DNA from 4 places in the Massilia sp. SYSU DXS3249 genome. Region 3 is predicted to be linked to each of the others. Evidence: predicted binding sites of a transcription regulator. Region 3 holds the regulator's gene; each other region holds the start of a gene.
What was found. The regulator FNR, encoded in region 3, switches genes on or off when oxygen is low (the NO sensors DNR and NnrR bind a similar motif). The targets are predictions, from matches to a motif close to TTGATNNNNATCAA.

Region 1 (5,647 bases), on a different contig from region 3:
CAATCGACGGCACATGCGATCAATAATCGCGGCATCGCCGGCGGCTTCGCCGACGTCGCGGTAGAGGGACCGGTTCAGGCTGTGCTGTGGGACCCGGCGGGGAGGCAGACCGCGCTCGGCTCGATGGGCGGCACCTGGGCATCGGCCGGCTTCCTCAACGAACGCGGCGACGCGGCCGGGCAGGTCTACGGCGGCGAGGACGACCCGGTGCGGGCGTTCTTCTGGAATGCCCGTTCCGGCATTGCCTCGCTGGCTTCGCCGGACATGCGCAACCTGTATGTGAGCGACCTGAACGACCAGGGAAATATCGCCGGCATCGTCCAGGCACGGAACGCTCCTTCCACGGACCACTCGGCGTTCCGCTGGTCGCGCGCGCGCGGCCTGGAATGGCTGACGCCCAGGACCGGCCCCGGCATCGTGACCGACGTGACGGACCTGAACAACCGCAACCAGATGGTCGGTTCGGTCGAACGGCCGGGAGCCCGTCCGCGCGCGGTGCGCTGGGACTGGACGGCCGCACCGCTCGACCTGAACACGCGCCTGCACCGTCCGCCGGCCGGCCTGGTGCTGCAGTCGGGCAGGGCGATCAACGAGGCGGGGACGATCCTGGCCGAGTCGAACGCCGGCCTCGTCATGCTGCGCCCCGGCACGCGCGGTACCGACGCCCCGGTGCTCGGCCCGGTCACCGGCCTGTCCAACACCGGCGAGGTCGGCCAGGCGGTCCGCGGCAGTGTCGGTTTCGTCGACAACTCGCCCAGCGAGGTCCACCGCGCCGTCGTCGCCTGGAGCGACAACTGCCGCTCGCCGCAGCCGCTGGTGCGCGAAGCGGGCGGGGTCGGCCAGGTCACGTTCCAGCACCGCTTCTGCAAGGCCGGTGCGTTCCAGATGACGGTGCAGGTGCGCGACTCGGGCGGACGGGCCACCCGTGTGGGCATCCACTATTACGTCGACGAACCCGGGGTGCCGAGCATTAGCGGACAGGGCGCGCTGGGCCGGGAAGGCGGCAGCGGCATGGCGCGCGGCGCGCAGGCGCTGCGTTTCGTGCTCTGGGCGCCGCTCGCGGCCGCCCGGGCGGGTACGGCGGACGCCCCGGCCGCCGGCTCGCCGGTGTTCAGGCTGGCGGGACCCTTCCGGTTCGAGAGCGACCATGTCGGAGCGCCGGCGCGCAATGGCGGTGTGGTGCGCCTGGAAGGAACAGGGCGCTTCAATGGCCGCGCCGGGTACCGGTTCCTGGCCGAAGCGAGCGATGGCGCCGGCACGGGCCAGGCGGGCGCCGACCGGATGCGCGTGCGCATCAGCCACGGTGGTCCCGCCGGCGCCGAGGTCGTGGACTACGATAACGGCCCGGCGCCGGCGGACGCGCTGGCGCCTGCCGCGACGGCAACGGACCGGACGCGGCTCGCGGAAGGCGACCTCGCGGTACACGAATGACGGGTCATGGCATGCCGGTAGCGCCGTCCGATCGCGAACGGCATGGATGAATACCCCCAATAAGTATTGGAAAAGGAGCGCAAACATGTCAGCCAACACTCTCCCCGGGTTACGCTTCATGGCCGTGCTGGCCGCGGCGAACCTGCTTGTTGCCTGCGCCAGTCCGCCTGGCGGCCAGCATGCCCGGCATCATCCGGGCACCTCTGTCAATGCGGCCACCCCGGCTTCAGCCGGCACGTCCCCCGCACAGGGAGGGATGGGCGGAGCCATGACGCAAGGCGCCCCCGGCTGTGGAATGATGGGCGGCGCCAAGCCGGCTGGATGTGGCGGCATGCGGCCCATGGACAAGGAGGCGATGTGCGCCATGCACCGGGACATGCGGGGCGCGCCGGACGAACAGGCGCGGCACGCGATGATGGAGCGGCACATGCAAGGCATGTCGCCCGAGATGCGCCAACGGCACATGGAGATGATGCGGCAGCACTGTCGATGACGTGGCGACCGACCGCACTGGCGACTGCATGCACGGATAGCACAGGCCCTGGCCGCACCGGATGGCGTGGCGTCAGAAGCCGGTCCGGGTATCCGTCACCACGGCATCGTGCCGTGGCGGCCGCAGCACCATGACCGGGATCGCCGAGTAGGCGAGGACGTGCCGGGTGACGCTGCCCGCGATCTCGCTGGTGAGTCCCCGCATGCCGTGCGAGCCCATGACGATCAGGTCGCAGTGGCGACCTCTTGCGGTATCGACGATCGCCTCGCCGGGACTGAGCGAGTAGATCGCGAGCGTCTCGCAGGGCAGGCCGGCCGCCTGCACCCGGGCGGCCACGGCGGCCGCGTGGCCATGGGCCTGCTCCAGCAGCCTGTCGGCCTGCGGACCGGCGTCGCTGACGAGCCCTCGTTCGGCACCGCCCAGGTAGGCCTCGGGAAAGGCGACCGACAGCGCCACGACCTCGCTGCGGCAGGCCCGGGCAAGCTGGAGCGCCGCGTCGGCCGCCAGCAGGGAGATGGGCGACCCATCCGTCGGCACCAGGATGCGCTTGTACATGGTGGTCCTCCGTAAGCAGGACGGAGAGTATGCGCCGGGAGCCGCCGGATCTGCATGATTCGCATCAAATCGACGCTGGGGTTCTACGCTAAAGTTGGCTTGACGTCTACTCATACCGTCAACATGGGCTCGCGCTCATGTGAGACAGTATTGAGCGAGATTAAGCGGCAGCCGAATTCCTTCGATACGATCGGTCGAGATGCAATGCCTGCGATCGGGGAGTGCGGCCATGGACACATCCAGCAAGTTCATTTCCTGGTTCGCAGAGCTGGGAATTGCCGACGTGCCCCTGGTGGGCGGAAAGAACGCTTCCCTCGGCGAAATGGTCCGCGAGCTGGGAGCCCAGGGCGTGCGCGTGCCGAACGGTTTTGCCGTGACTGCCGCGGCCTACCGGGAAACCCTGGACCGCGCCAGCGCGTGGGACGCGCTGCACGCGGCCCTTGACGGGCTCGACCATGTCGATGTGGCCGATCTCGCGCGGCGTGCCAGGGCCGCGCGCGATATCGTCTACGGCGCGCCCCTGCCTCCCGAGATCGAACAGGGCATCCTGCAAGGCTGGCGCGAGCTGCGCGAACAGTATGGCGAAGGACTGACCGTGGCCGTGCGCAGTTCCGCCACGGCGGAGGACCTGCCCACCGCCAGCTTCGCCGGCCAGCACGAAACCTACCTCAACGTCGGCGGCGAAGCGGCCCTGCTCGACAGCGTGCGGCGCTGCTTCGCCAGCCTGTTCATGGAGCGCGCGATCGTCTACCGCATCGAGAACGGTTTCGACCATTTCAAGGTGATGCTGTCGGTGGGCGTCATGAAAATGGTGCGTTCCGACCTCGCCTGTTCCGGCGTGATCTTCACCCTCGATACCGAAACCGGCTTTCGCGACGTCGTGCTCGTGACCGGCGCCTGGGGGCTGGGGGAGAACGTGGTCCAGGGAACGGTCGATACCGACGAGTTCTACGTGTTCAAGCCGGCCCTGCGCGAGGGCCGGCGCACCGTGCTGCGGCGCAGCCTCGGGAGCAAGGAGGTGCGGATGGTGTACGCGGAGGCGGGGAACGCCGGCACCACGCGCAACGTGCCGACCGCCCCTGGCGATTGCGAGCGCTTCTGCCTCGACGACGACGCCGTGCTCGAGCTGGCCGAGGCCGCGCTGCGGATCGAGGAACACTACAGCATGCGTGCGGGACATCCCGTGCCGATGGACATCGAGTGGGCCCAGGACGGCATCGACGGCAAGCTCTACGTGGTCCAGGCGCGGCCGGAGACGGTGGCCGCGCGCCGTTCCGCCACGCTGCTCGACGAGTACCACCTCGACGGCAGGGCCGCGGTGCTGGCGTCGGGGCGCGCGGTCGGCAGCAAGGTCGCGGCCGGCGCGGCACGGGTCATCATGGACATCGGGCAGCTCGGCCAGTTCCGGCCGGGCGAGATCCTGGTGGCCGAAACCACCATGCCCGACTGGGGCACGGTCATGAAGACCGCCGCCGGGGTGGTGACGGACCGGGGCGGGCGCACCTGCCACGCTGCGATCGTGGCCCGCGAGACCGGCGTGCCGGCGCTGGTGGGCTGCGGCAACGCGACGGAAACGATCCGCACCGGCGACATGGTCACCCTGTCGTGTGCCGAGGGAAGCACCGGCCACGTGTACGCCGGCAGCCTGCCGTTCCACAGGACGACCACCGACCTGGCGGCCCTGCCCATGCCGCGCACCCGCATGATGGTCAACATGGGCAACCCGGACATCGCCTTCCGCACCCGCTTCCTGCCCAACGACGGGGTCGGCCTGGCGCGCATGGAATTCATCATCGCCGAACACATCCGCATCCACCCGATGGCGCTGGTGCATCCGGACCAGGTGCGGGACGCGGCCGAGCGCGAGGAGATCGCGCGCGTCACCCGCGGCCATGCCTCGCCCGCCGACTATTTCGTGCGCGAATTGTCCGAGGGCGTCGGCACCATCGCGGCGGCCTTTTACCCGAAGCCCGTCATCGTCCGCATGTCCGACTTCAAGACCAACGAGTACGCCAGCCTGCTTGGCGGCGCCGCCTTCGAACCGGACGAGGCGAATCCGATGATCGGCTTTCGCGGGGCGTCGCGCTATGCGCACCCGGCCTATGCCGAAGGCTTCGCGCTGGAGTGCCGCGCCATGCGGCGGGTGCGGGAGGACATGGGCCTGTCGAACCTGGTCCTGATGATCCCCTTCTGCCGGCGGGTGAAGGAAGCCGACGGCGTGCTGCGCGCCATGGCCGCGCACGGGCTGCGGCAGGGCGCCGGCGGACTGGAAATCTTCGTCATGTGCGAGATCCCCAACAACGTGATCCAGGTCGACGCGTTCGCCCGCCTGTTCGACGGCTTTTCGATCGGCTCGAACGACCTGACCCAGCTTGTACTCGGCGTGGACCGCGATTCCGATATCGTCGCCTTCGACTTCGACGAGCGCGATCCGGGCGTGCTTGAGATGCTGCGCCAGGCGGTCGCGGGCGCCCGGCGCAACGGCCGCCACGTGGGCATCTGCGGCCAGGCGCCGTCGGACTATCCCGAGGTGGCGCGCTACCTGGTGGAACAGGGGATCGACTCGATCAGCCTGAATCCCGACTCCTTGCTGGCGACCGTGCGCAACCTGCTCGAAGTGGAGCGTGGGCTCGGGATCGCGCCGCGCATGCCCTCGGCGGGCTGAAGCGGAGCACGGGCATCGTCGAGTTCCTATGCCGCCCGCATACCCCTCATGCAGGAATCGATCGGGCGCGCGGCTTTGACCACTGTCATGGAGGACGTCCATATGAAGATCAGGAACCTGCGCTGCGCCTGTGCCGCAGCACTGCTGGTCATCCTGCCGCCCCTTGCCGGCGCGGCGCCGGAATATTTCTCGTACTCGCCGGCAAGCGGCAAGTACTCGCGCGCGACCGGGCTCAACGACGCCGGGCGTTACGCGGTCAATAGCGCCGGGCCGGAAACGCCGTATGAAGGGGCGTCGATCAACGGCGGGCCCATGTCGGAATCGGTCCCCGGCCTGGGCGGTTTTATCACCCGCATCCGCGCCCTGAACAATGCCGGCGAGGCGGTGGGCGTATCGACCACGGCCTCGGGCGAGTATCACGCCTTCCTGTATTCGGACGGACGCATGCAGGACCTGACGGCGCGCTACGGCATCCTCGATCCGCGCGACATCAACGACCGCGG
Region 2 (5,647 bases), on a different contig from region 3:
CTACCGCGGCAATGGCTTCCGCACGCGGCGGATCGATCATGCCCACCATGCCAAGCAGCGTCAACGAGCCTGCCAATGCGGCATGTTCCAGCACGGTCTGTTCCGGTTCGACCGCTGCCGCCGCGAAGGCCAGCACGCGCTGTCCCAGCGCGGCGACGCTTTCGGCCTTGTCGTTCCAGTATGCCAGGTCGAGCGGTTCCGACCCGCCATGCGCTTCCCGCTGCTGCCGGCACATGGCGATAATCCGCTCCGGCGCCCCTTTCACGAAAACGAAGGCATGCCCTTCGTGATCGTGGTTCAGCGTCGCCATGAAGCGATGCCTGGCGTCGAACGGAATCACGTCCGTGCGCGTCCACACCGCCTGCAGGCTCCGCGGTTCCACATCCATTTTCCCTGCAAAGGCCAGCAATGCGCCTTCCATCGGGTCGCCCTCCGCATGCCACACGCCCTCCCGTTCGTGCAGGGCCGCGTCGTTGCACAGCGCGGCCGCGCGCCCGAGCTCATCGAGTACCGCATGCTCGGCGGGCGCGACCGGCGTCTCCCCGAGAGTGAGGGCCCCTTTCGGTTCGTACCCGGAGCCTTCGAGCGCGAACACGTGCCGGTGCGTGAGCACGGAAGCGACCATCATCTCGTTCCGTGTGAGGGTCCCGGTCTTGTCGGTGCAGATGACGGACACGGCCCCCAGCGTTTCGATCGCGGGCAGGCGCCGCACGATGGCGTTGCGCCTGGCCATTGCCTGTACGCCGAGCGCGAGCGTGATCGTGAGCACGGCGGGCAGCCCTTCTGGAATGGCGGCGACCGACAGCCCGACGACCGCCATGAACATCTCGGTAAAATCGTGCTTTCCGACGTAGTAGCCATAGACCAGCAGTAAGGCGGCAAGCAGCAGGATGAGGATGGTCAGCCACCTGGCAAAGACGCCCATCTGCGCCACCAGCGGCGTCGTCAACACCTCCACCTGCGAGAGCAGCCCGCTGATGCGCCCGATTTCCGTGTCGGTGCCGGTCGCCACCACGACGCCCCTGCCCTGGCCGCCGGCGACCAGTGTCCCGGAAAAAGCCATGCATGAACGGTCGCCCGGCGCCGCATCAATCGCCACCGGATCCGTGTGCTTCTCGACCGGGACCGATTCGCCGGTGAGGACCGCCTCCTGCACCGACATGCCGTGTGCACTGAGCAGGCGCAAGTCCGCAGGGACTTTATCGCCAGCCTCCAGCAGCACAATGTCGCCGGGGACCAGTTGTTCGCCATCGATGCTGATGCGTTCGCCGAAGCGAACCACGTTGGCATGGGGTGCGAGCATGTGGCCGATGGCGTCCATCGCCCGTTCGGCCTTGCCCTCCTGGATGTACCCGATCATGGCATTGGCGATCACCACCGCCAGGATTACCGCGGAGTCGACCGGGTGGCCGAGTGCCGCCGTGATGACTGCACATCCCAGCAGCACGTAGATCAGGATGTTGTGGAATTGCAGGCGAAAGCGCATCAGGGCGCTGCGCCTTGCCGCCTGCGGCAGCCGGTTCGGGCCGTATGTTTCCAGGCGGGACCGGGCCTCCTCCCGGCTCAGCCCGCTAACGGAGGTTCGTACCTGTGCAAGGGCGCTATCGACTGTCGCATGGTGCCACGCGACGCGCGGCCGGTCCGGATTCTCTCGTTTCACTGCCGCCCTCCGTCATGTGTACGTCGTCGCTGGCGAGGTGGAACCGTTCGGCTGCAAGCTGCGGGAGGCGAGCAGGTTGCGCGTGCCCGACCGTCCTCTCCGCCCGGATCAGCCTCGCGTCGCCGGCAACAAGACCGCGGCCCCATCGATACGCCCGGCGCGCAGGTCCGCCAGCGCTTCGTTGGCAGCCGCCAGCGCGTAGGGAACAACGGTGGTGGCCACCTCGCCGTGTGCCACCTCGCGCAGGAACGCTTCGCCATCGGTACGGGTCAGGTTGGCGACCGAACGCAGGCAGCGCTCGCCCCACAGCAGCCGATAGGGAAACGCCGGGATGTCGCTCATGTGGATCCCGGCGCACACCACGGCAGCGCCCCTGGCGGTGGCCGCCAGCGCGGGTGGGACCAATCCGCCGTCCGGCGCAAACAGGATCGCCGCGTCCAGCAGTGCAGGCGGCGCAGCGTCCGCAGGCCCGGCCCATGCAGCCCCGAGCGACCGGGCAAATACCTGCGAACGGGTGTCGCCGGGCCGCGTGAAGGCGAACACCTCGCGGCCGTGCTTCAGCGCGAGCTGGGTGATGAGGTGAGCCGCAGCGCCGAAACCGTATAGCCCGATCCGGTGCGCCTGTCCCGTCATGGCATAGGCGCGGTAGCCGATCAGGCCGGCGCACAGCAACGGGGCGGCGTGCGCATCGTCGTAGATGTCCGGCAGCGCAAAGCAGTAGCGCTCGTCGGCGAGGGTATATTCGGCAAAGCCGCCATGGCGATCGTAACCGGTGAATACTGGACGGTCGCACAGGTTTTCGCGCCCCGTCACGCAATAGGCGCAGGCGCCGCAGCTGCCGCCGAGCCAGGGCACACCGATCCGTTGTCCCGGGCGGAAACGGCGCGCACGCGGTCCAGCCTCCGCAACCAGGCCGACGATTTCGTGGCCGGGCACGAGCGGCAGCAGGTGCGGCGGCAGGTCGCCGTCGACGATGTGCAGGTCTGTCCGGCAAACGGCGCAGGCCGATACCCGGATCAGGATCTCCTGACCGGACGGCCGGGGAACCGGCAGGCGCGCCGCCCGCAGCGGCCGGCCCGGGCCGTCGAGCACCATTGCAGCCATGGTGCCTGGGCCGGTCATGGCGCGGGTGCATCGGAAAACTCGGGTTTCGATGCTTCCCGCGGGTCGCGCAACACCAGCACCGGAACCGACGACCACGCCAGGACATGCTGGGCCACGCTGCCTGTAAACAGCGTATTCGCGTCGAACGGGCCGTGCGCGCCCATGACGATCAGGTCGCAGCCGTGCTCCTGCGCGGCCCGGACGATCTCGCCGCCCGGCGCCGAGGCGATGGTGGTCAGGGTCTCGCAAGCGACACCGTCGCGCGCTGCGATACGGGCTACCGTCTCGACGTGCGCGGCGGCGGCGCCGAGCGCGCGGCGCAGTTCCGCGTTGGCGTCGGTGGACGCGAGCGCATCCGGCGGCATGGAAAAATGTGGCTGGGCGACCGAGAACGCGACGATGCGGCGGCCCGAGGTGCGCGCCAGCAGCACGGCCATCTGCGCCGCGCGAACGGCCAGGTCCGAGCCGTCGGTCGCGACGAGTATCTTCTCGATCAGCATGGTGCAGCTCCTGTCAACGGATCGAATCGTCGTGGATTGCCTGCCACGATGGCGTTTTACTCCCAAAAAAACGGGAGCGTAACCTTCGGTGAAAGAACACGCTTCAACAGATCGTAGCACGCCATATGCCGCGCGAGCGCGCCGAAGCGGTCTCGCGCATACCCGATCATGCATCATGCCATCGTATGTCCTGTGCCCCCCGGCCACGGTGCGCGAGAGCGGAGGGTTTGACGCACATCAGAAGATTCCCCGGCCGCCCAAAACGCTTGGGTACCCGACCCGTACGTGCGCCCGGCTGATCTACCTCAACCTTTTGCGGTATGCACGGCGCATCCTCAACGCCATACTGACTTCTACAGGATGCCGCCATGAAGCTGCGCAAACACCGTGCCGCACTCTTCCTCGCTGCCGGGCTCGCCTGCCCAACGCTTGCGCTGGCCGAGCCGATCTACTCCCTCACATTCCTGCCGTCCGACTTCACCGCTGTTGATATCAACAACGCCGGACAGATCGTCGGCAATACGCGCAACGAAGCCTGGATCTGGAGCGACGCCGGCATCGTTAACCTGAGCCGGATTGCGCCGGGTATCCAGGCCTTCGCAATCAACAACCGGGGCGAGGTCGCCGGCAGCTTCAGTTCCAGGCTGCCGGACGCGCCGGCCTTTATCTATTCGGGAGGGGAGATTCGCGACATCGGGCGTGTGGCCGGCCTGAGCTTCGCCACACCCCGCGCCATCAATGACCGGGGCCAGGTTGCTGGCACCGCCGGTAATTTTCCTGGCGAAACCTCCCGCGGATTCTTTTACGACGGCACTACCATGACCGCCATCGACACCTTCGGCGGCGAGCAGGGCGATGCTTACGGACTCAACAACAAAGGCACGGTCGTCGGCACCAACAGCCTGGCGCCACTCCCGGACCGCCCGCGCGGCGACCCGCGCGGCTTCGCCTACCGCGACGGCCTGGTGCGCGAGCTCGCGGCGCCGGGCGTCGTCACGTTTTCAGCCGACGACATCAACGATGCGGGCATGATCGTCGGCGGCGCGGAATTCGCCGACGCCGGCGTCCACCCCTACCTGTACAGTGGGGGCGTGTTCGCGAGCCTGGGCGCGCCGGGCGGGACGGCACGCGGCATCAACAATCACGGTGCAATCGTCGGCATCCTGGGCGGGCGCTTCGATTCCGAGCTGTCGCATGCGTTTTTCTACGACGACGGCAGCCTGCGCGACCTGAACGACCTGCTCGTTCCCGAGCCGGGCTGGACGGTCACAGAGGCGGCGGACATCAACGACGCCGGGCAGATCCTCGCCACTGCCTGCTTCGGGTCCACTTCCGACTGCCGCTCCGTACGCCTCGACCTCGTGCCGGCCATTCCGGAGCCGAGCACCGTGGCGATGCTGCTCGGCGGGCTCGCCACCTTGTCCGCCGCGCGCCGGCGGCGCAAGTGACCGGTCCGGGCGGCGTCGCGCGGGGCTGCGACGATGGACGCGCCTGACGGCCCCAGGGAAGCCAGGGGGGCCGAGGGCCGCGGACGACCCGCGGGACCTGGCGCCCGGGAGGGACTGACCCTGGCCGAGGCCGCCCGGCGCCTGGCGGCCGACGGTCCCAACAAGCTCCCTGACGCGGCGCGCCGCGGCTGGGGAGCGATCGTCATCGACGCTGCCCGCGAGCCGATGTTCCTTTTGCTGATCGGCGCCGCCGTACTGTATCTCCTGTTGGGCGAGCCGTACGAGAGCGTTTTCCTGCTGCTGATGGTCGTGCTGCTGCTGGGCATGAGCCTGTACCAGGAGGGGCGCACCGAGCGCGCCTTGCAGGCGCTGCGCGACCTCAGCGCCCCTGGCGCAACGGTCGTCCGCGACGGCAAGCAGCTGCAGATAGCGGCAGCGGAGCTTGTCCGGGGCGACGTGATCAGGCTGGCGGAGGGGGACCGCGTGCCGGCCGACGCCCTCGTGGTCGACACGGGCGGGATGCTGGTCGACGAATCGCTGCTGACGGGGGAGTCGGTACCGGTGGGCAAGCGCGCCGGGGACGAGGCGAGCGCCGCGGCCCCGCCGGGCGGCGAGGTACTGCCCTGGGTGTTTGCCGGTACGCTGGTCGTACAAGGCGAAGCGGTGGCGGTGGTACATGCAACCGGCGTCCACAGCGAGCTCGGTCGCATCGGCGCTGCACTCGGCAACATCAAGCCGCCGGTCGCGCGCCTGCAGCGCGAGACCAGCAACCTGGCGCGGCGCCTGGCGGTGCTCGGGTTCGCGGTCAGCCTGCTGCTCGTCCTCCTGCTCGGGCTGCGAAGCGGAAACTGGCTGCATGCGCTGCTGGCGGGCGTGGCGCTGTCGATGTCGATGCTGCCGGCGGAATTCCCCGTCATCCTGACGGTGTTCCCGGC
Region 3 (5,647 bases):
CTTCCCCTGGAGTGGTGACCGCCGCCGCCGGGATGATCCTCCACCGCGTCGTCGTCGTTGCCGACGTCGGCGGCCGACATCGGGCGCATCGGCGTGCGGCCTTCGCCCGGCCCGCCCTCGGTCGCCCGGTGCAGCTCGAAGGCCTGGGGGCCCTTGCGCATCATGCGCAGCACGTAGGCGGTGCCGGCGCCGAACACGAAGAGGTAGGCGACCACGAACAGGGCCAGCGTGAGCGCGAGCGTCCCGGCGCCGTGCGGCGAGACGGCGTCCGCCGTCCTCAGCACGCCGTACACGACCCAGGGCTGGCGCCCCACTTCGGTGGTGACCCAGCCGGCGAGGATGGCCACCAGCCCGGCCGGCCCCATCCACAAGGCACCGCGCAGGAAAGCGCGGCTGGTGAAGATCCGCCCGCGCCGCCTGAGCAGCAGGCTCCAGGCGCCGAGGGCGATCATCAGCAGGCCCAGTCCGACCATCAGGCGGAAGCTCCAGAACACGATCAGGGAGTTCGGCCGGTCGGCGGGGGCGAATTCCTTCAGGCCGGCAATCTGCCCGGACCAGGTATGGGTCAGGATCAGGCTGCCCAGGTGCGGGATGCCGACCGCGTAGCGCGTCTGCTCGGCCTCCATGTCGGGAATCCCGAACAGCAGCAGCGGCACCGCCTCGCCGGGCTCGTTCTGCCAGTGTCCTTCCATCGCCGCCAGCTTGGCGGGCTGGTGCTCGAGCGTGTTGAGGCCGTGGAAGTCGCCGATGACCGCCTGGACGGGCGCCGCGAGCAGGATCATCCACATCGCCATCGACAGCATCTTGCGCACCGCCGGGTTGTCCCTGCCCTTGAGCAGTTGCCAGGCCCCGACCGCGCCGACGATCAGCGCCGTGGTGAGGTAGGCCGCCGCCACCATGTGCAGCAGGCGGTAGGGAAACGAGGGATTGAAGACGATCGCCAGCCAGTCGGCCGGCACCATGCGCCCGCCCTCGATGGCATAGCCCTGTGGGGTCTGCATCCAGCTGTTGGCGGCCAGGATCCAGGTGGCGGAAATCAGGGTGCCGACCGCGACCATGCAGGTGGCGACGAAATGCAGGTGCGGGCCGACCCGGGTCCAGCCGAACAGCATTACGCCGAGGAAGCCCGCCTCCAGGAAGAAGGCGGTCAGCACTTCGTAGGCCAGCACCGGGCCCATGATCGAACCGGCGAACTCGGACATGGCGCCCCAGTTGGTGCCGATCTGGTAGGCCATCACGATGCCCGACACCACGCCCATGCCGAACATGACGGCGAAGATCTTCAGCCAGAAATGGTAGAGGTCGACATACACCGCGCGCTTGGTGCGCAGCCAGGACAATTCGAGGACGGCGAGGTAGCTTGCCAGGCCGATGGTGACCGCCGGGAACAGGATGTGGAAGGACATCGTGAACGCGAACTGGATGCGGGCCAGGTCCAACGCCGATAAGCCGAACATGAGCACTCCCGAGGATGAACTGTCGAGAATCTAGCATGGGTAAAGGTGCGCACAGTTGGCAAGCTGTCCATGCTCGCGAAAGGCGGTGCGAAGCGTAGGGAGCCGTTGCGTACTTACATCGCAAGCGCGCATGTGGACGGCCTTGTCCGGAAAAACCGGGAATGGGGACGGCTCAGCGGTCTATAATGGACCGGCCACGTTTTTACCTCGTTTCTTCGTCCTAACATGACCCAAGGCATCCCACTTCCCGCGACGGCGCCGATCAGTCTCGGCGCGATCAAGGCCAGCTGCAGCGCCTGCAGCATGCACCAGCTCTGCCTGCCGATGGGGCTCGACGACGCCGACATCAACCGGCTCGACCAGATCATCGGCCGCCGCCGCCGCCTCGCGCGCGACGAGCGCCTGTACGCCATGGGCGAGCCCTTCCGCAGCCTGTACGCGATCCGCTACGGCCATTTCAAGACCTACCAGGTCAATGCCGCCGGCGAGCAGCAGATCACCGGCTTTCAGATGGCCGGCGAGCTGCTCGGCATGGACGCGATCAGCGGCGACCGCCACCACTGCGACGCGGTGGCGCTGGAAGACAGCGAAGTCTGCGAAATTCCGTTCGCACGCCTGGAAGACCTGTTCGGCCAGGTGCCCGCCCTGCTCCGCCATTTTCACCGGATCATGAGCCAGGAGATCACGCGCGAGCAGAACGTGATGCTTCTGTTGGGCAATATGCGCGCCGAGCAGCGCTTTGCAGTGTTCCTGGTGAACCTGTCCGCACGTTATGCGGCGCGCGGCTACTCCTCGACCAGCTTCGGGCTGCGCATGTCGCGCGAGGACATCGGCAACTACCTGGGCCTGACGATCGAGAGCGTGAGCCGGCTCCTGTCGCGCTTCAAGAAACAGGGCTGGATCGAAGTCGACAAGCGCGAGGTGCGCCTGCTCGAGCCGGCCAAGCTGAAGGCGATTGCGGCCGGCACCGACCAGTGCAGCCCGATGAGCTGAGTGCCTAATAAAACCTCCATGGCTGCGTTGCATCGTCTCGCCGTACCCTGGTACTGTCTTCGACGATGCGCCTTGCCCTGGAGGTTTTCTTAGGCGCTCCCCTCCGGATTAAAAAGTAACCCGCACCGCCGGGGCGCTGCGCTGCGCCTCGCCGTGGTAAACGGCTTCGATGTTGTTGCCGTCCGGATCGAGCGCGAAGGCAGCGTAATAGCCGGGGTGGTAGGCGCGTTCCCCGGGGCCGCCGTTGTCCTTGCCGCCCGCGGCCAGTGCTGCCTTGTGGAAAGCATCGACCATCTCGCGGCTGCCCGCCTGGAAGGCCAGGTGGTGGCGCCCGGTCAGCATGCCCTGCGCGGCCTCGCTGTCGGCGGTCGAGACGAACAGTTCGTCGGCCCAGAAATAATCCTCGCCGCTAGCCGCCAGCGGCACGCCCAGCGCTTCGAATACTGCCGTATAAAACCTGCGCGACGCAGGGAGGTTGCGCACCACGAGCTGGATGTGGTCGATCAGGCGGCCGCGGTAGAGTTCCTGGGTTTCCATAGCGCACTCCTTCGGAAAGAGGTGGTCGGGAATCCATTCTATCGTGCGGCGGACGTAGGGTGGGCTCTCGAGCCCACGCGGTTTCATCACGTGCATGGACGCGCTGCCTGCGCGTCCGCGGCATGGTCGCCTGGACGCAGAGTACGTACCGCGTGGGCACAAGTGCCCACCCTACCGGTCGGTTCAGGCCTTCGCCTTCTCCTTCGCGATCCAGCCGTCGACCAGCTGGCCCAGCACGTCGAGCGGCACGGAACCGGCGCCGAGGACCATGTCGTGGAAGGCCGGCAGCGAGAATTTCGGGCCGAGTTCGGCCTTGGCCTTCTCGCGCAGCTCCAGGATGCGCAGCATGCCGATCATGTAGGCCGTGGCCTGGCCCGGCCAGGCGACGTAGCGGTCCACTTCCTGCACGTTGATGCCGTAGTCGACCGCCTGCTGGCGCGTCCAGCCCTTCATGTGCAGGCCGGTGTCGACCACCAGGCGGCGTGCGCGGAACAGTTCCGACCCGAGCGCGCCCAGGAGGCCCGGCACGTCGCCGGTCTTTTCGTCCCCGTACCAGCCCTGCTCCACCGCCAGGCGTTCGGTGTACAGCGCCCAGCCTTCGCTGTGCGCGCTGCCGCCGCTGAAGATGCGCTGGCTGCGGTATTTCGGGATGCCGGTCAATTCCTGCTGGATCGCCAGCTGGAAGTGGTGGCCGGGTACCGCCTCGTGGTAGGACAGGCTGCGCATGCGGATCATGTCGAAGGTCGGACCGCGCATCGGCACCCAGAACACGCCCGGGCGGCTGCCGTCCGGCGCCGGCAGCGAGTAGTGGGCGGCGGCCGAGGCCTCGGTCAGCGGCGGCTCGCGCAGCACGACGACCGGGGCTCGCGGCTTCAGGTTGAACAGGCTGGCGCTGCGCCGCTCGGCGTCCTTCACCATCTCGACGTACTTGGCCAGGATGGCCGGGCGCGGGTCCTCTCCATCCTTCACCTTCGGCTGGAAGGTGGCGTCGAGCGCCTTCATGCGCGCCTCGATGCTGCCCTCGTTGAAGCCGAGCGAGCGCAGGTGCTTGTCCATCTCGCCTTCGATGCGCGCCACTTCGCGCAGGCCGATCGCATGGATCTCCTCGGCGCCGAGCGTGGTGCTGGTGTAGTTGGCGAGCGCGCGGGCATAGGCTTTGGCGCCGTCGGGCAGGCGCGAGATGCCGGCCGTGTCGGTGGTCTTCGGATGCAGCTCGGCCATGAAGGCTTGCACGCGGGTGTAGGCCGGGCGGATCTTGTCCTCGACGATTTTCGTCGCGCGCGCGATCGCCGCCGTACGCGCCGCGGGCGTCAGGTCCTTCAACTCTGCCGTGCGCTGCTCGAGCGAGGTCACCAGCACGTTCTGCGGCGCGGCCGGCTTGAGGAAGGTGTCGACCTGGAACTGGGCGCGCTCGAGGATGAAGCGCGGCGGGATCAGCTTGCGTTCGGCGGCGGAACGGCCGCGCGCCAGCGCCTCGTCCATGCGGGCGGCTACCTGGTCCAGGCGGGCCAGGTAGCTGTCGACGTCGGCCGCGCGGCGCATCGGGTGGGTCTGGGTCAGGAAGTTCACCAGGCTGACCTGCACGCCGCTGAACTGCGAGAACACGAAGTTGTGGTCCTCGAAGGGCTCGTTGGCGACCGTGTTCGAGAGCGACCAGCGCATCACCATGGCCGAGATGCGCTGGGTCTCGCTCAGCGGACCGGCCAGGAATTTGTCGAGGCGCGCGAGGCCCTGCTTCGCCAGCGCGATGGCCTGCTTGCGCTGGGCCGGCGTCTGCGGCGTCAACTCGCGGTCCAAACGTTCCTGCTCGGCGCCGCCGAAGTACTGGGTCGAGGTGGCGAACTGCGGGTTGCGGCGCACCCAGTCGTTGGCGAACTTGTCGGCCCAGGCATCGAAGGCGGCGTTCGGCTTGACGGCGGGAGCAGTGGCAGCCGTTGCGGCGGGTGCGGCCAGCGCCGCCGAGGGCAGCGCGGCGGCCAGCGCGATGGGAACGAACAGGGAAGCAAGGGCGACGCGCAAGGCGCATTGGAACTGAGCAGGCATGGTGTCTCTTCTAATTAGTAGTCCGGCAAATTGCCGCGCTGGAAATCTAACATGGAAGAGTTGGGAGGAACAGTCTTTACAGTCGCGTGCGCGGCCCTGCCTGGGGTGTCGGGTCGGCGACGATTTCCAATCCGCCCGCAGCCGGATTCCAGCGCCGCGCCAGGCGCCATTCGCGCCCCTCCCCTTCGATCACCACCTGCCAGTGCGTCATTTCCAGCCGCGGCAGGGGAATCGCGAAAGCACCATCCGGGCCAGGGCGCGCCGCGAGCACCAGGTCTTTCGCAGGCAGGGTCGGATGCGCCAGGTGGATGCGGATCGGCGCCGCCAGCGGCCGGCCGAAGCTGGCGAGCCGCCCTTCCAGGCGCCCGGCCCGCGCATTGTAGCGCGCCCTAAAGGCGAGCTGCAGACCAGTCGCCACGCGGTCGCGCCGCAAGTCCTGGTTGATCGCCTTGCCCTGCTTGTAATAGTCGTCCACGACCATGGCGTCGGGCTGGCGCAGCGCGAACCAGACGGTGACGGCGGTCGCCAGCATCACGGCGGCCGGGCCGAGCATGATGAACCAGGGCCAGCGATGGCGGTACCAGGGCCTGACCGGCGCCTGCGGGAAAACGGGTAAA
Region 4 (5,647 bases), on a different contig from region 3:
CGGCCAGGACATGCCGGTGGCGGCGCAGCCCACCAGGTGCGCCCCGTGTTCCCCGGCGAGCCGGGCGGCGGCCAGCAAGCGCGCTTCCATCGCCGGGCTTTCGTCGACATGAACGACAATGGTCTTGTACATGGCTGCTCCTTTCCTTGGAAATTGCCGGAAGTCGCTGGAAATTGCCGAGAGAATTGGTGAGAATCGCGGCTCAGGGAATAATCGCCACTTTCAGGACGCCGTCGCGCCCGTTGGCGAACAGTTCATAGGCATCCTCGATCTGCTCGAGGCGGAAGCGGTGGGTCACCAGCGGCTGCAAGTCGAGCCGGCCCGATGCCACCACGTTCATCAGCCTGCGCATGCGCTCCTTGCCTCCGGGGCACAGGGTGGTCACGATCCGGTGGTCGCCCAGCCCTGCCGCGAATGCGTCCACCGGCAGCGAGAGCTTGCCGGAGTACACGCCCAGGCTCGACAGCGTGCCTCCGGGGCGCAGGACGCGCAGGCAACTCTCGAAGGTCTGCTGAGTGCCGAGCGCCTCGATTGCGACGTCCACGCCGAGGCCGCCGGTCAGGCGCAGGATTTCCTCTACCGGGTCGCGCTCGCTGTAGTCGATGACGTGGTCGGCGCCCAGGCGGCGGGCCATCGCGAGCCGCTCGGGTACACGGTCGACCGCGATGATGCGCGAGGCCCCGCGCAGGCGGGCGCCGGCCGTGGCGCACAGCCCGATCGGCCCCTGGGCAAATACCGCGACGCTGTCGCCGATCCGGATGCCGCCGCTTTCGGCGCCGCCGAACCCGGTGCTCAGGATGTCCGGGCACATCAGCACCTGTTCGTCGGTCAGTTCGTCCGGGATCGGCGCCAGGTTGGCCATGGCGAACGGTACCCTGACATACTCGGCCTGGCAGCCATCGATCGTATTGCCGAGGCGCCAGCCGCCGATGGCGTGCCCGCCACACTGGGCCTGGTGCCCGTCGAGGCAGGAGTGGCACTGCCCGCACGGGCAGATGGCCCCCGCCACGACGCGCTGTCCGACCACGTACCCGGTAACGCCGGCCCCGAGCTCGGCGATCGTGCCGACCGGTTCGTGCCCGACCGTGAGGCCGTCGGCGACCGGATACTCGCCTTTCAGGATATGCACGTCGGTCCCGCAGATGGTCGTCATGGTGATCTTGACGACCGCCTCGCCCGGCCCGGCACGCGGAATCGGCTTGCGCCCGAGGACGATCCGTCCGGGACCGGTGAAGACGGCTGCGTTCATGTTGCCCATTTGCTCCTCCTGTTCAGTTGGCGCAGTGCGCGGTGTGTGCGGCGTGGGGGGCTGCATCCGCGCCTGTCCTAGCGGGCCATCAGCACAGGCAGCGCCGCCTCCTGCAGCGCGGTCCTGCTCGCGCCGCCCAGGAGGAGTTCGTGGAACTGCGAACGGCCGAAGCATCCCATCACCACCAGGTCGCAGCCCTGTTCGGCGGCCAGGTCGAGGATCGCGTGCCCCGTATCGTGGCGCGGATCGCGCAGCACCACGTCGACCCGCATAGCGTGGCGTTCCAGGAAAGCGAGGGCGTCGTCCAGTTCCTCGGCGTCGGCACATGGGCCCGGAAAGGTGGGGGTGAGGGTGGCGAGAATCACATCGGTGGCGCGCTCGAGCAGGGGGAGCGAGGCAGACATCGCCATCGCCGCCTCCCTGCTGCCGTTCCAGCACAGCAGGATCCGGCGCGGACAGGCGGCAGGCGGCGCCAGCCGCGGCACGACCAGTACCGGCCGCGCGGCGTTGAGCACGAGATAGTCGGGCATGCGTTCGGCTGCCGGACGATAGCCCAGGCTCTCGTCCGGGTCGTCCTGGCTGACGACCACCAGGTCGGCGAACCGGGCAAGCAGTGCGAGGCCGTCAGGGGCCTGGTCGCAGATCAGGCGCGACTGGTGGGAAATGCCAGCGCGCCCGGCGACTTCCTCGAAGCGGTCGAGCGCGTCCCGGGCAGCCATGTGGAGCGGCTCCACATAGCTGGCCAGCAGGCTGCCTGGCGCGGCGTCGTAGCCGCCCGGGAAGATCTGACGCGCAATACCTGTGAATGCCGCGCCGACCAGGTGCGCGCCGTGCTCCGCGCAAATCGCGGTAGCCAGCGCGATCCGGGCGGGTGCATGGATGGACAGGTCGCAATGGACGAGGACGGTCTTGTACGGCATGCATACTCGCTTAGGTAGATGGGGCCACGTTGGTGTCAATCCGGGACGGTGGGATGGTTAGTGCGCAGGTCCGTGCGGCGTGGCGGCACCGCATCGGTCTCACTCTGCATCTCACACCTGCAGGCAAGTCTGTCGATCCGGGTCATTTGCCGCTTTGATGTAGGTCAAACGGGAGCCTGTCGTCGAAGGAGCCTTGCCGAAGCAGATAGACAGGGGTACGGACACGGCATGACGCGATCAGTGTGCCATTCACAAGATTCATGGCGTGCAGCCGCGATCCCGGTAACTTCATGGAGCACGGCCGGCAGATGCCGCCGGCGCAGCATGTGGCGCCTCCCCGGCGGCCACTGCGAATGCGTCTGCGCCTGGCCCTGTTGCCTGCGACGGGCGCGCCCGGTAGACCATCACCGGCACTGGCGAATAGGCCAGCACGCGTTGCGTGACGCTGCCGGCGATCAGCCGGCTCAGGCCGCGCCGGCCGTGCGAGGCAATGAAGATCAGGTCGCAGTGCTCGCGTTCGGCGACATTGATGATTTCATCGGCGGGCGAATAGCCGTACGCCGTCAGCGCCGTACATTTGACGCCGGCTTTCGCTGCCGCATCGGCAACCTGCCCGACATACTGGCTTGCCTGCTCCAGCAGGACGTCGACGCCAAGCGGGCTGCTTGTCGCAATCGCACCTTCCGCCGACATCATTACCGGTTCCGGCGGCGCAACCGAGAGCGCGACGATTTCGCTGCGACAAACCTGCGCGAAGGCAATCGCGGCATCGGCTGCCAGGGTCGCCAGTTCGGAACCGTCGGTGGGCACGAGAATGCGTTGGTACATGGGACTCTCCCTGTAGAAATCCTCACTTGCGCCGGATGGGCGCGCTGCTAGAATGGGTGCCACGTCCTCTCGAGTCCTTGATGCGCATCAAAATTGCATGACGCCGCGGCGCGCGATTTGCCCACCCTGGTGGATTTGATGTGCGTCAAGGCTGTTATCGGTGCCGGGCGCCATTCTGGCTCCCGGATCACCGCGCTCGGGGCCGCATGTGGCGGCTGACGGGCGTGTCAGGACCGGACAGGGAGAGCAGATGAGCATCCGTAACCTCGGCCACTTCTTCGCGCCCGGCTCCGTGGCGGTCGTCGGCGCGAGTGCGCGTCCCGGCAGCGTCGGCGCGACGGTGCTGGCCAACCTCGTCAGCGCCGGGTTCACGGGCCCCATCTGGCCGGTCAATCCGAAATACCGCCAGCTGTCGGGAATCGACGTGGTTGCGGACGTCAAGCGCCTGCCGCGCGCGCCCGGGCTGGCGGTGGTGTGCACGCCGGCCGCCACGGTGCCCCGTATCGTTGCCCAGCTCGGAGAGCTCGGGTGCCGGGCGGCGGTGGTGCTCAGCGCCGGGCTGGACGCCCCCGGTCCCGGCGGTGCCAGCCTGCGCCAGGCAATGCTCGATGCCGCCCGGCCACACCTGCTGCGCATCCTCGGGCCGAACTGTGTCGGCCTGCTGGTTCCGGGAATCGGCCTGAACGCAAGCTTCGCGCCGGTGTCGGCCTTGCCCGGACGCCTGGCCTTCGTCGCACAGTCCGGCGCGATGGTGACGGCGGTGCTTGACTGGGCGCGCGAGCGCAGGATCGGTTTTTCCTCGTTCATCTCCCTGGGCGACGCCAGCGATGTCGATCTCGGCGACCTGCTCGACTACCTGGCCGGAGACAGCGGCACCGACGCCATCCTCGTGTACGCTGAGGGCATCCGCCAGGCGCGCAAGTTCATGTCGGCGGCGCGCGGCGCGGCGCGCGCCAAGCCCACCGTGATCGTCAAGGCGGGCAGGGCGGCCGAGGCGGCGCGCGCAGCCTTCAGCCATACCGGTGCGCTGGCTGCGGCCGACCTGGTGGTCGACGCCGCCCTGCGCCGTGCCGGGATGCTGCGGGTGCACACCACCGCCGAGCTGTTCGATGCGGTGGCGGTGCTTGGGGATGGCCTGCGCCTGCGCCCCGGCGCCGGACGGCTGGCGATCCTGACCAATGGCGGGGGACCGGGCGTCATGGCAACCGACGCGTTGGTTGCCGCGCACGGAACGCTCGCATCGCTGGGCGAGGCCACGCTGGCGCAGCTCGACCGGCACCTGCCGCCTAACTGGTCGAGAGGAAACCCGGTCGACATCATCGGCGACGCGCCCGCCGAGCGCTATGTCGAGGTGCTGAAGACGCTGCTGGCCTCGAACGACGCCGATGCGCTGCTGCTGATCCACGCGCCGACGGCCATCGTGCCGGCCGCCGAGATCGCCCGCGCACTGTTGCCGCTGCTGCGTGGCGCATCGCGGCCGGTGCTGTGCTGCTGGCTTGGCGGCGCGAGCGTCGCGCAGGCACGCAATCTCTGTATCGACGCCGGCCTGCCAGTCTTCGACACGCCCGAGGAGGCCGTGCGCGCGCTGATGCAGCTGGTCGATTACGGGCGCAACCAGGCGCTGCTGATGCAGGTTCCCTCGGCAGGCGTGCTGGCCCCGGCGGACCGCTCCGGCGCGCGCACACGCGTGGCCCGGTTGCTGGCGGACGGCGGCGGGACGGTCGGGGAAGCGGACGCCAAGGCCCTGCTTGCCAGTTTCGGCATCCCGTCGGTGGCGACCGATATCGCGCTTGACGAAGCCGGGGCCGTGGCGGGCGCGGCGCGCATCGGCTATCCGGTTGCGCTGAAAATCCTGTCTCCCGACCTGTCGCACAAGTCCGACGTGGGCGGCGTCGTCCTCGACCTGGGCGACGAGCCCTCGCTGCGCGCGGCCCTGCGCGGCATGCGCGAACGCATCGCCGCCCTGCGCCCGAATGCCCGCCTTGCCGGCTTCACCGTGCAGGCGATGGCGCGCCGGCCGCATGCGCTGGAACTGATCGTCGGGTTGACGACAGACCCGGTATTCGGGCCGGTGGTGCTGTTCGGGCAGGGCGGTGTCGCGGTGGAGGCGAACGCCGACCAGTCGATCGGCCTGCCGCCGCTGAACCGGGTGCTGGCGCGCGACATGATCGGGCGCACGCGCGTGGCGCGCCTGCTGGCGGGCTTTCGGGACCATCCCCCGGTCGACCTTGACGCGCTCGCCGACGTGCTGGTGCGGGTCGGCCAGATGGCCGCGGACCTGCCCGAACTGTGCGAACTCGACATCAACCCGCTGCTGGCCGACAGCACAGGAGTGCTCGCGCTGGACGCCCGTATGCGCTTGTCGCCAGCCGCGGGACCCGACCCGCTGGCGCGGCTGGCGATCCTGCCTTATCCGGACGCGCTCGAACGCGTGGTGGAAACAAACGTGGGCCTGCTCACCCTGCGCCCGATCCGGCCCGAGGACGCACCCGCGCACCAGGCATTCTTTCGCGCCTTGACCCCGGAGGACGTGCATTTCCGCATGTTCGGCAGCGCGCGCGAGCTGTCGCCGGCCCAGCTCGCGCGCTTTACGCAGATCGATTACGCCCGCGAGATGGCCTTCCTCCTGACCTGCACCGCGGGCGGGGAA

Region 1: ACWCIA_RS02090 (universal stress protein) is a predicted target of FNR. The motif match lies at 2,534-2,547, and genes of this name have one in related genera.
Region 2: ACWCIA_RS02140 (universal stress protein) is a predicted target of FNR. The motif match lies at 3,492-3,505, and genes of this name have one in related genera.
Region 4: ACWCIA_RS02165 (universal stress protein) is a predicted target of FNR. The motif match lies at 2,324-2,337, and genes of this name have one in related genera.

Annotation. Positions count from the first base shown of each region.
Region 1 is NZ_JBSIPX010000001.1:474,942-480,588, forward strand. Features, by position in the region: gene ACWCIA_RS02080 (hypothetical protein) at 1-1,431, shown strand, start outside; gene ACWCIA_RS02085 (hypothetical protein) at 1,517-1,924, shown strand; gene ACWCIA_RS02090 (universal stress protein) at 1,997-2,479, opposite strand; gene ppsA (phosphoenolpyruvate synthase) at 2,709-5,144, shown strand; gene ACWCIA_RS02100 (PEP-CTERM sorting domain-containing protein) at 5,247-5,647, shown strand, end outside.
Region 2 is NZ_JBSIPX010000001.1:487,447-493,093, reverse strand. Features, by position in the region: gene ACWCIA_RS02150 (cation-transporting P-type ATPase) at 1-1,660, opposite strand, end outside; gene ACWCIA_RS02145 (zinc-binding alcohol dehydrogenase family protein) at 1,769-2,764, opposite strand; gene ACWCIA_RS02140 (universal stress protein) at 2,779-3,264, opposite strand; gene ACWCIA_RS02135 (PEP-CTERM sorting domain-containing protein) at 3,633-4,712, shown strand; gene ACWCIA_RS02130 (cation-translocating P-type ATPase) at 4,746-5,647, shown strand, end outside.
Region 3 is NZ_JBSIPX010000004.1:16,067-21,713, reverse strand. Features, by position in the region: gene ACWCIA_RS06275 (cytochrome ubiquinol oxidase subunit I) at 1-1,457, opposite strand, end outside; gene fnr (fumarate/nitrate reduction transcriptional regulator Fnr) at 1,683-2,450, shown strand; gene ACWCIA_RS06265 (VOC family protein) at 2,559-2,987, opposite strand; gene ACWCIA_RS06260 (DUF885 domain-containing protein) at 3,171-5,030, opposite strand; gene ACWCIA_RS06255 (FixH family protein) at 5,107-5,647, opposite strand, start outside.
Region 4 is NZ_JBSIPX010000001.1:494,913-500,559, forward strand. Features, by position in the region: gene ACWCIA_RS02155 (universal stress protein) at 1-132, opposite strand, end outside; gene ACWCIA_RS02160 (NAD(P)-dependent alcohol dehydrogenase) at 203-1,258, opposite strand; gene ACWCIA_RS02165 (universal stress protein) at 1,327-2,169, opposite strand; gene ACWCIA_RS02170 (universal stress protein) at 2,458-2,997, opposite strand; gene ACWCIA_RS02175 (bifunctional acetate--CoA ligase family protein/GNAT family N-acetyltransferase) at 3,248-5,647, shown strand, end outside.